One region of the Streptomyces sp. NPDC086554 genome, then DNA from elsewhere that is predicted to be linked to it. Evidence: riboswitches for the same ligand, from Rfam matches in the RefSeq annotation. Region 1 holds a riboswitch; the other holds the start of a gene.
What was found. Region 1 has a riboswitch for cyclic di-AMP ahead of AB0O76_RS39500 (C40 family peptidase). Riboswitches for the same ligand answer to the same signal wherever they lie in the genome.

Region 1 (4,416 bases):
CGGCACCGTCATCGAGCCAGGGCAGCGGCTCGCCCGACGGGCGCCCGAACGTGTCGCCGAGATAGCCGAGTTCCACGCCCGCCGTGTGCTTCACCAGGCCCAACAGGTTGGTGCCTGTCGGGGTCAGCGGGCGGCGGATGTCGTACTCGCAGAGCCCTTCGAGCTTCCACAGCAGGGCGTCGCGGGCGGTCTGCAGGTAATGGCCGAGGTCGGCCTTGGGATCCGTTGAGGTCATGCGCGCCAGTCTGCCGCTCACGTGATCTTTGTCCACCGCTTTCACTCACCGTCGCCGACCCTTATTACGTACGTCCTGTACATTTTCTACAGGAAGCCACGGGCCGGTGCGGCCGGCCCCGGGAAGAGGAGTGACGTGCCATGAACCGACCGTCCGCCCGCTACGTCCTGCCCGAGTTCACCGAGCGCACCAGCTCGGGAAAGCGGACTCTCGATCCGTACTCGAAGCTGCTCGAGGAGCGCATCGTCTTCTTGGGCACCCCGATCGACGACACCTCGGCCAACGATGTGATGGCGCAGTTCATGCACCTCGAATACCTGGCGCCGGACCGCGACATCTCGCTCTACATCAACTCCCCCGGCGGCTCGTTCAGCGCGATGACGGCGATCTACGACACGATCCGCTTCGTCACCTGCGACGTGGAGACGACCTGCCTGGGTCAGGCCGCGTCGGCGGCCGCGGTCCTGCTCGCCGCCGGCACCCCCGGAAAGCGCCACGCGCTGCCCGGCGCCCGGGTGTTGATCCATCAGCCCTCGATCACCGAGCCGATCCAGGGGCAGACCTCGGACCTCGCGATCCAGGCGGCCGAGCTCCAGCGCACCCGTGCGCTCCTGGAGGAACTCCTCGTACGGCACACGGGACAGAGCCCGGAGCGCATCGCGGCGGACATCGAGCGGGACAAGATCCTCAGCGCGCCCGATGCGCTCGCGTACGGCCTGGTGGACCGGATCATCCCCAGCCGCAAGGACTCGCTCCTCGGCAGCAAGGATTCGCTCCGCGCCCCGGACGCGAGGTGAGCCGGTGATGCTGCCACCCGAACTGCCTCCGCTGCCCGCACTGACCCGCGCCGAGGGCGAGTTGATCGACCGGTACCTCGAAGTGGTCGATCTGCTGGGCCGGATCAACCCCGCCCGCGCGTCCGACACGTACGGCGGTCTGCGCGCCGCCCAGGCCCTGGTCGCCAGCGCCACCGCGCTGCGGGACGCGCTGACGCTGATGCACCAGCGGGGCGAGAGTGCCGTGCACGCACCGACGTTGGCCCGGGCGCTGCGCGTACTCGACGGGGAGCGGCGGTCCTGCCGGGTCACCGTGCCGCCCCCTTCGGCGCCCTGATTCCCCCTCAAGTCGGCTGCCCGGCAGGTCCGCAGCGTCCGGGGCCGGTCTCAAACGGACCAGACGGGCTACCCCGTTCGGCGTAGCAGGTCGTCGTCAACGGGGTCGGTCACAGTTGCGTCAGCGGTGTACGCGACGGCCGGAATGTCTCCTTCCGGTGCTGGTAGAGCGATCGTCGAGCCCTTCGAAGGGTGCCCTTATCCGGCGTTGTCCACCTGAACGGTTCAGCCGTGAGGAGCCTCACAAAACGCCGTTTCGGCTCGGTTTTCGGGCCGTTGACGGGTCAAGATCCCTTCCGACGACAAGCCCCCGCCACAGCGGCGGGGCGGTCCGGGCGGACGCCGAGTCCTGCCGCCGCCCGGATGCCCGGTCGACATCGGTGCACCGGCAGGAGTGGAGGACCCAGGCACGACGGGTCGGTCCGGACGGTCCGGACAACGGCCCTTGGGGTGAAGCCGCACACCGCGGCCGGGCAACTTTGTCAGCCCGAATCCGACAGGTCATCCTTCACAGGCGGCTGACGAAGGGTTGCGCATGACCGCGCTGAATCATGTTCCGTCGCTGCTCACCAGGGCCGGTTGCGCATCGGCTCTCACGCTCGCCGTCGTCGGCGGCACCCTCGTGGCCCCAGGGCTCACGACGGAGGCCCAGGCCGCGACACACGGAACGAAGGCCCTGAAGATCGCAGCGTCCAAGAAGGGCTCGCCCTACCGCTACGGAGCCACGGGGCCCAACCGGTTCGACTGCTCGGGCCTGACGCTCTACTCGTTCAAGCGCGCCGGCAAGAAGCTCCCACGCACCGCCGCACAGCAGTACAACAAGACCCGGCACATCTCCGCGTCCAACCGCTCCCGCGGTGACCTGGTCTTCTTCCACTCCGGCCGGAACGTCTACCACGTCGGCATCTACGCGGGTAAGGGCCGGATCTGGCACGCCCCGAAGTCGAACACCGTGGTGCGGCTCGAGAAGATCTGGACCAAGAGCGTGTCGTACGGCAGGGTGCGCTGACCTGCCGCCGGGCGGCGGCGGCCGGCCACTCGGCCGGCGTCGTCGCCCGGCGCGTCCGCCACGCGTGGGGCGCGCCGACCCGGATACTCGTGCGGCATGGCCGACGACAGTGGCTCCCACGCCGCTCACGACAACCGTAACGAGACGCCCTTCGAGCGTGCGGACCGCAACTTCTCGGAGATTCTCCAGGAGTTGAGGGTCACGCAGACCGGCGTGCAGATCCTCTTCGCGTTCCTGCTGACCCTCGCCTTCACGCCGCGCTTCCCGTCCCTGGACGACATGCAGCGCGCCACCTACGTCACCACGCTGCTGCTCGCCGTCCTTGCGGCGGCCTTGTTCACGGCGCCGGCCGCGGTGCACCGGGCGCTGTTCCAGCAGCACTCCAAGCCGCTGATCGTGCGGGTCTCTTCGCATCTCGCCAGGGCCGGCATGGCGGTCCTGATGTTCGCCCTCGCCGGGTCCGTGCTCCTGGTCGTGGACGTGGCGGTCGGCCGCACCGGCGGGATCATCGCGAGCGCGGGCACGCTCGTTGTGTGCGTGGGCCTGTGGGGCGTGCTCCCCCGCCTGCTCCCCCGCCTGGCGCGCCGCGCGGCCGCACGGCAGGACGTCACGCGAGAGCCGCCTCGATGAGCAGCACCAGGCCGAGGACGCTCAACGCGCCGCCGGTGACACCCTCGATCGCCCGGGCGGTGCGCGGTCGGCGCAGCCGGCGACCGAGCCGGTCCACCAGGAGCGCGACGACCGGGAACCATACGAGGGCGAGCGCGACGATGATGGACGCGAGCAGCAGCGTCCTGGGCATCGCGGGGCTGCCCGCGGGCACGAACTGGGGCAGCACGCTGAGGAACGTGATGGGCGCCTTGGGGTTGAGGGCATTGGTGAGGAAGCCCTGTCGCAGGCTGCCGCCCGACTCCTGCGGCTCATCCCCCTGCGCACCGGCACTCCGCTGCGGCCGCGCCGCCGACCGCAGGGCGCGGTAGCCCAGGTAGAGCACATAGCCGCCGCCGACGATCTGCAGCGCGCGGAAGAGCGTGGGCACCGCCGCGAGCACCGCCGCGACACCGGCCACCGCGAGCGCCGTATGCACCAGGAGCCCGCCCGCGACACCGATCGCGCAGGTGACCCCGGCGCGGCGGGAAGCCAGGGCGTTGCGCACCACGACGGCGAAGTCGGCGCCCGGCATGGCGACCATGCCCGCGGCGACTCCGGTGAAGGCGACCAGTTGTGCGTCCATGGCCCCCAGCCTGCCGTTCTTCTGCCTTCAGCAGGTATATGGAATATCCTGGGTCTGCCTTAAGCAGGCGTTTACCCCCCACGTCGACGGCCGGGCCGACCCGGCGTCAGCACCTGCACCGGGAGACACCATGTACGACCCGACGCGGCTCGCCGCACTGGTGGCGGTCTCCGAGGCCGGGTCGATCACCCGCGCCGCCGAGCGCCTCGGCTACACCGTGCCCGCCCTCTCCCAGCAGCTGGCCAAGCTGGAGCGGGAGGCGGGGACCCCCTTGCTGGTCCGGCATCACCGCGGGGCGCGGCTGACCGGCGCGGGCGAGCTGCTGCTCACCCGGGCGCGCCGGGTCCTGGACGAGATGGAGCGGGCGCGGCACGAACTGGCGCAGCTCGCGGGCCTGTCCGGCGGCCGACTGCGCGTGGGGACCTTCACCACGGCAGGCATCCATCTGGTGCCGCCCGCACTGACCGCGTTCCGCCGCGCCCATCCGGACATCGAGCTGACGCTGCGGGGCTATGAGCCGCCGCTCGGGGTGGCGGCCGTGGCGGCGGGCGAGGTCGACCTGGCGCTCACGCACACTTACGAGCCGTCGGATCCGGTGCCGTTGCCCGCGTCCGTGAGCGCGGAGCCGGTCCTGGTCGAGGAGTTGGTCCTGGTGACCTCGCCCGGGCACGCGCTCGCGGGCGTCTCGTCGCGGCTGCCGCTCGCCGAGCTCGCCGGGCAGCCGCTGATCAGCATGGCGCCGACGCATCCGCCACGCCACGGCGTGGAGTCGGCGCTCACGCGGGCCGGGGCGAGCCCCTCGGTGCTTGTCGAGACGCCGGGCTAC
Region 2 (4,416 bases), on a different contig from region 1:
TGGCGACGCGCTCGGAGCGGGCCGGGGCGCCGGTCTTGATCTGGCCGCAGTTGGTGGCGACGGCCAGGTCGGCGATGGTGACGTCCTCGGTCTCGCCGGAGCGGTGGGACATCATGCACTTGAAGCCGTTGCGCTGGGCCATCTCGACGGCGTCCAGGGTCTCGGTCAGCGAACCGATCTGGTTGACCTTGACGAGCAGGGCGTTCGCGGACTTCTCCTCGATGCCGCGGGCCAGGCGCTCCGGGTTGGTGACGAACAGGTCGTCGCCGACGAGCTGGACCTTGTCACCGAGCTTCTCGGTGATGACGTTCCAGCCGGCCCAGTCGTCCTCGAACAGCGGGTCCTCGATGGAGACGAGCGGGTACGAGGCGACGAGCTCCTCGTAGTACTCGGTCATCTCGGCGGCCGAGCGCTCCTTGCCCTCGAACTGGTACTTGCCGTCCTTGTAGAACTCGGACGCGGCGACGTCGAGGGCGAGCGCGATCTGCTCGCCGGGGACGTAACCGGCCTGCTTGATGGCCTCGAGGATGAGGTCGAGCGCGGCGCGGTTGGAGTCCAGGTTCGGGGCGAAGCCGCCCTCGTCGCCGAGGCCGGTCGACAGACCCTTGTCCTTCAGGACCTTCTTGAGGGTGTGGTAGACCTCGGTGCCCCAGCGCAGGGCCTCGGAGAAGGACTCGGCGCCGATCGGCGCGATCATGAACTCCTGGATGTCGACGTTCGAGTCGGCGTGCGACCCGCCGTTCAGGATGTTCATCATCGGGACGGGCAGCAGGTGCGCGTTCGGACCGCCGAGGTAGCGGAACAGCGGCAGGTCGCTGGCCTCGGAGGCGGCGTGCGCGACGGCGAGGGAGACGCCGAGGATGGCGTTGGCGCCGAGCGAGCCCTTGTTGTCGGTGGCGTCGAGGTCGAACATCGCCTGGTCGATCAGGCGCTGCTCGGTGGCGTCGTACCCGACGAGCTCCGGGCCGATCTGCTCGATGACGGCGAGGACGGCCTTCTCCACGCCCTTGCCCTGGTAACGGTTGGGGTCACCGTCACGGAGTTCGATGGCCTCGAAAGCGCCGGTGGACGCACCGGACGGAACGGCGGCACGACCCGTGCTGCCGTCGTCGAGGCCGACCTCGACCTCGACCGTGGGGTTGCCTCGGGAGTCCAGGATTTCCCGGGCTACGACGACGTCGATGGACGGCACGAGCATCTCCTTCTGGGATGTGACGCGGGTACGCGGGGCGTTGGCCTCGCGGACACGAGCCTAACCGGCTCCCGGACAAGAGCCAGCCGAGCGACCGCCCTGTGGACAAACCGAGAGCAAAAAGTTTCCGAACGGAACAAAAAGACCCCGCCCCGGCGCGTACGGGGGATATGCACGCCGGGACGGGGTGGACCCGTGGGGACGGGGGGACCCCCCGAAGCCGTCGCCGGGGGGTAGCGCCCCGAAGGGGCGCGGGGCTGTGACATGTGCGGCTCCGCCGCGTGGGCGCGAGCAACCAAAACGCACCCGCAGCCAAAAGACCAGCGAGGCGCCCCGCCAGAAATTAGCTGAGGTGAAGCTGCTGACCCGGGTAGATCATGTCGGCGTTGTCGATGATGTCGCCGTTGAGCTTGTACACCTTGTGCCAGCCGCCCTTGACGTCCTTCTCCTCGGCGATCTTGGAGAGGGTGTCACCCTTCTTGACCTTGTACTCGCCGTCGCCCTTCTTGACCTTCTTGCCGGTCGGGGTCTCGACGGTCTTCTTGGACTCGGCCTTCGGGGCGGCCTGCTTCGGCGCGGCCTCCTGCTTCGGCGCCTCGGTCTGGGCGCTCGGCTGGCTCTGCGGCTGCTCGGCGGGCTGCTGCTGCGGAGCGCTCTCCTCGGCACCGCCACCGCTGTACGCGGCGCCGGAGAGGCCCACGCCACAGCTCGGCCAGGCGCCCTTGCCCTGACCCGCGAGAACCTTCTCGCCGATCTCTATCTGCTGGGCCTTGGAGGCCTGGTCGGCGGTGGCGGCGTACTTCGTGCCGCCGTACGCGGCCCAGGTGGAGGCCGAGAACTGCAGGCCGCCGTAGTAGCCGTTGCCGGTGTTGATGGACCAGTTGCCGCCGGCCTCGCACTGGGCGACGGAGTCCCACTCGGAACCGGTGGCGGCGGAGGCCGAGCCGGCGGCCATCAGCGGGGCGGCGACCGCGACACCGGTGACGCCGGCGAGCGTGGCGACGCGGGTGGCCTTGGACGGACGGCGGTGCTTGCCCTTGCTGGAAAACAGCATGAGTGATCCCCTCACCGACGCCTACGAGGTGAGCTGTCGGGTTCGGGCCGATGAAGTTGCCCGGCCGCGCTTCCTCAAGCGCGACTTAACCCCTAGCCGGTCCCAACTCCGCTCGGCAGCTTCTTCGTTCTGCTGCTGTGCGGCCGGGCCCGGCGGAAACCTTGGGTCCCCCGCTCCTGCCTACGGCGCTTGACGCGACGACTGTTCCCGAACGGCCGTTGGCAGGACTAGGCGTACCGACCGGCGGGGCCCGCTGTGGCGAGCGGTCACGACCGTAGACATGCGATCCACGGAATTTCAAAGACGATCAGGGCTTCTGAGACCCATCTCTCACTTACGCCAAACCGGACATTAAGCGCGAAGCAACTGACCGACTCTTCGTCAACTTCCCTTACTTTTCGCCCAAATCGAGGCTCTGACCGGGGAGGATGAGGTCGGGGTCGGTTCCGACGGACTTCTTGTTCTCGGCATAGAGCGCGCTCCATCCGCCCTGCACGCCGAGGTCGTCGGCGATGGTCCAGAGGTTGTCTCCAGAGCGGACCGTGTACGTCCCGTCGGCGCCGTCCTTCGCGCGGTCGTCGCCGCGTGAGGCGTGCCGGCCGGAGCCGTCGCGGTCGCCGTTCTTGGCCTGCCCGTCGTCCGCGCTGTCACCGCGGTGCCGACCCGAGCCTTCGCCCGCGCCGGTGGAGGGGGTGGGGCTCGGGGCGGGCGAAGTGGAGTCGTCCGGCTCCGACTTGTCGGAGTCACCCGAATCATCTGACTTGGGCAAGTCACCCGACTCATCCGACTCATCCGACTCATCCGACTCGTGATTCTTGTCTCGCGAGTCGTCGCCTGCGCCGGGCTTCTCGGAGGGCTTTTCAGAGGGCTTCTCGGAGGGCTTCTCCGACGGCTCCTCGGTGGGCTTCTCGGTGGGCTTCTCGGTGGGCTCGGCCGACTCACCGGACTCCGTCGAGTCACCGGGCTCGGCGGACCCGCTCGTGTCGGTCGGCTCGTCCGACGGCACCGAGGTGATCGGAGCGCCCGGGTCGACGTCGGCGGGGGCGTCGTCCTTGCTGAGTCCGGCGATCACTCCGCAGCTCGGCCAGGCGCTGGGACCCTGGTCGGCCAGGACCTTCTCGGCGACGGCTATCTGCTGCGAACGGCTGGCCTGGTCGGCGTAGGGGGCGTAGTCGAGACCGCCGTACTGCTCCCAGGTCTCCTGGGACATCTGGAGCCCGCCGTAGTAGCCGTTGCCCGGGTCCAGGCTCCAGGAGCCGCCACTCTCGCACTCCGCGAGCTTGTCCCAGGTGGCGGTGTCCGCGGCGCTCGCGCTGGTGGCGCCGAGCAACGGGATCGCGATGGCTGATCCGGTGACACCTGCCGCGACGATGAGGGCCGGGGCTTGGCGGGGGCGTCGGTGACGACCATTACCGGAGAGCATGCAAGTGCCTTTCAGAAGACTGCAGAGGCGACTGCGGCTGCTGCGACAGCGGATGCCGAGTCGTCGGTGAACGTAGCCGCAGTCGAACAGTTGTCACAAGTCGATGCAGCGGAGATCACGTGAAAGTCACAGTCTTGACGCACCGTCAGTTCAACGGCGTCTCAAGTGCGCTTCTGTGCGGGTGTGAACTCCACCGGCAGCGTGCGCAGTCCGCGCATGATGAGCCCGCCTCGCCAGCGCAAATCACCCGGTTCCGCCGCGAGGCGCAGGTCAGGGAGGCGGCGTAGCAGGGTCGCGAGAGCGGCCTGACCTTCGAGCCGGGCGAGGGGTGCGCCGAGGCAATAGTGAATGCCGTGCCCGTATCCGAGGTGCTGGTTGTCGCGCCGGGAGAGGTCGAGCGTGTCGGGATCCTCGAACCGCTCGGGGTCACGGTCGGCGGCTGCGAGTACGACGAGAACGGGGTCGCCCTGCGCGATGTCCCGCCCGCCGATGGTCAACGGCTCGGTGGCGAACCGCCACGTGGCGAGCTCGACGGGCCCGTCGAAGCGGAGCAGTTCCTCGATGCCGGTCTCAAGGAGCCCCATGTCCCCTCCCCCGAGGGACTCCTGGAGCCGCTCGCGCTGCTCGGGGTGGGTGAGGAGGGCGTATGTCCCGTTGCCGATGAGATTGACGGTGGTCTCAAATCCGGCAAAGAGGAGAATGAAGGCCATCGCGGCGGCCTCGTTCTCGGTGAGGTGCTCGCCGTGG

Region 2: linked by a shared signal. The riboswitch ahead of AB0O76_RS18420 (transglycosylase family protein) and the one ahead of AB0O76_RS39500 (C40 family peptidase) in region 1 are both predicted to bind cyclic di-AMP.

Annotation. Positions count from the first base shown of each region.
Region 1 is NZ_JBFBJK010000037.1:23,263-27,678, reverse strand. It holds gene AB0O76_RS39515 (DinB family protein) at 1-235, opposite strand, end outside; gene AB0O76_RS39510 (ATP-dependent Clp protease proteolytic subunit) at 376-1,032, shown strand; gene AB0O76_RS39505 (hypothetical protein) at 1,040-1,348, shown strand; cyclic di-AMP (ydaO/yuaA leader) riboswitch at 1,713-1,879, shown strand; gene AB0O76_RS39500 (C40 family peptidase) at 1,883-2,356, shown strand; gene AB0O76_RS39495 (DUF6328 family protein) at 2,453-2,986, shown strand; gene AB0O76_RS39490 (LysE family transporter) at 2,964-3,590, opposite strand; gene AB0O76_RS39485 (LysR family transcriptional regulator) at 3,721-4,416, shown strand, end outside.
Region 2 is NZ_JBFBJK010000010.1:119,207-123,622, forward strand. It holds gene eno (phosphopyruvate hydratase) at 1-1,198, opposite strand, end outside; gene AB0O76_RS18420 (transglycosylase family protein) at 1,536-2,246, opposite strand; cyclic di-AMP (ydaO/yuaA leader) riboswitch at 2,250-2,444, opposite strand; gene AB0O76_RS18425 (transglycosylase family protein) at 2,638-3,669, opposite strand; gene AB0O76_RS18430 (cytochrome P450) at 3,831-4,416, opposite strand, start outside.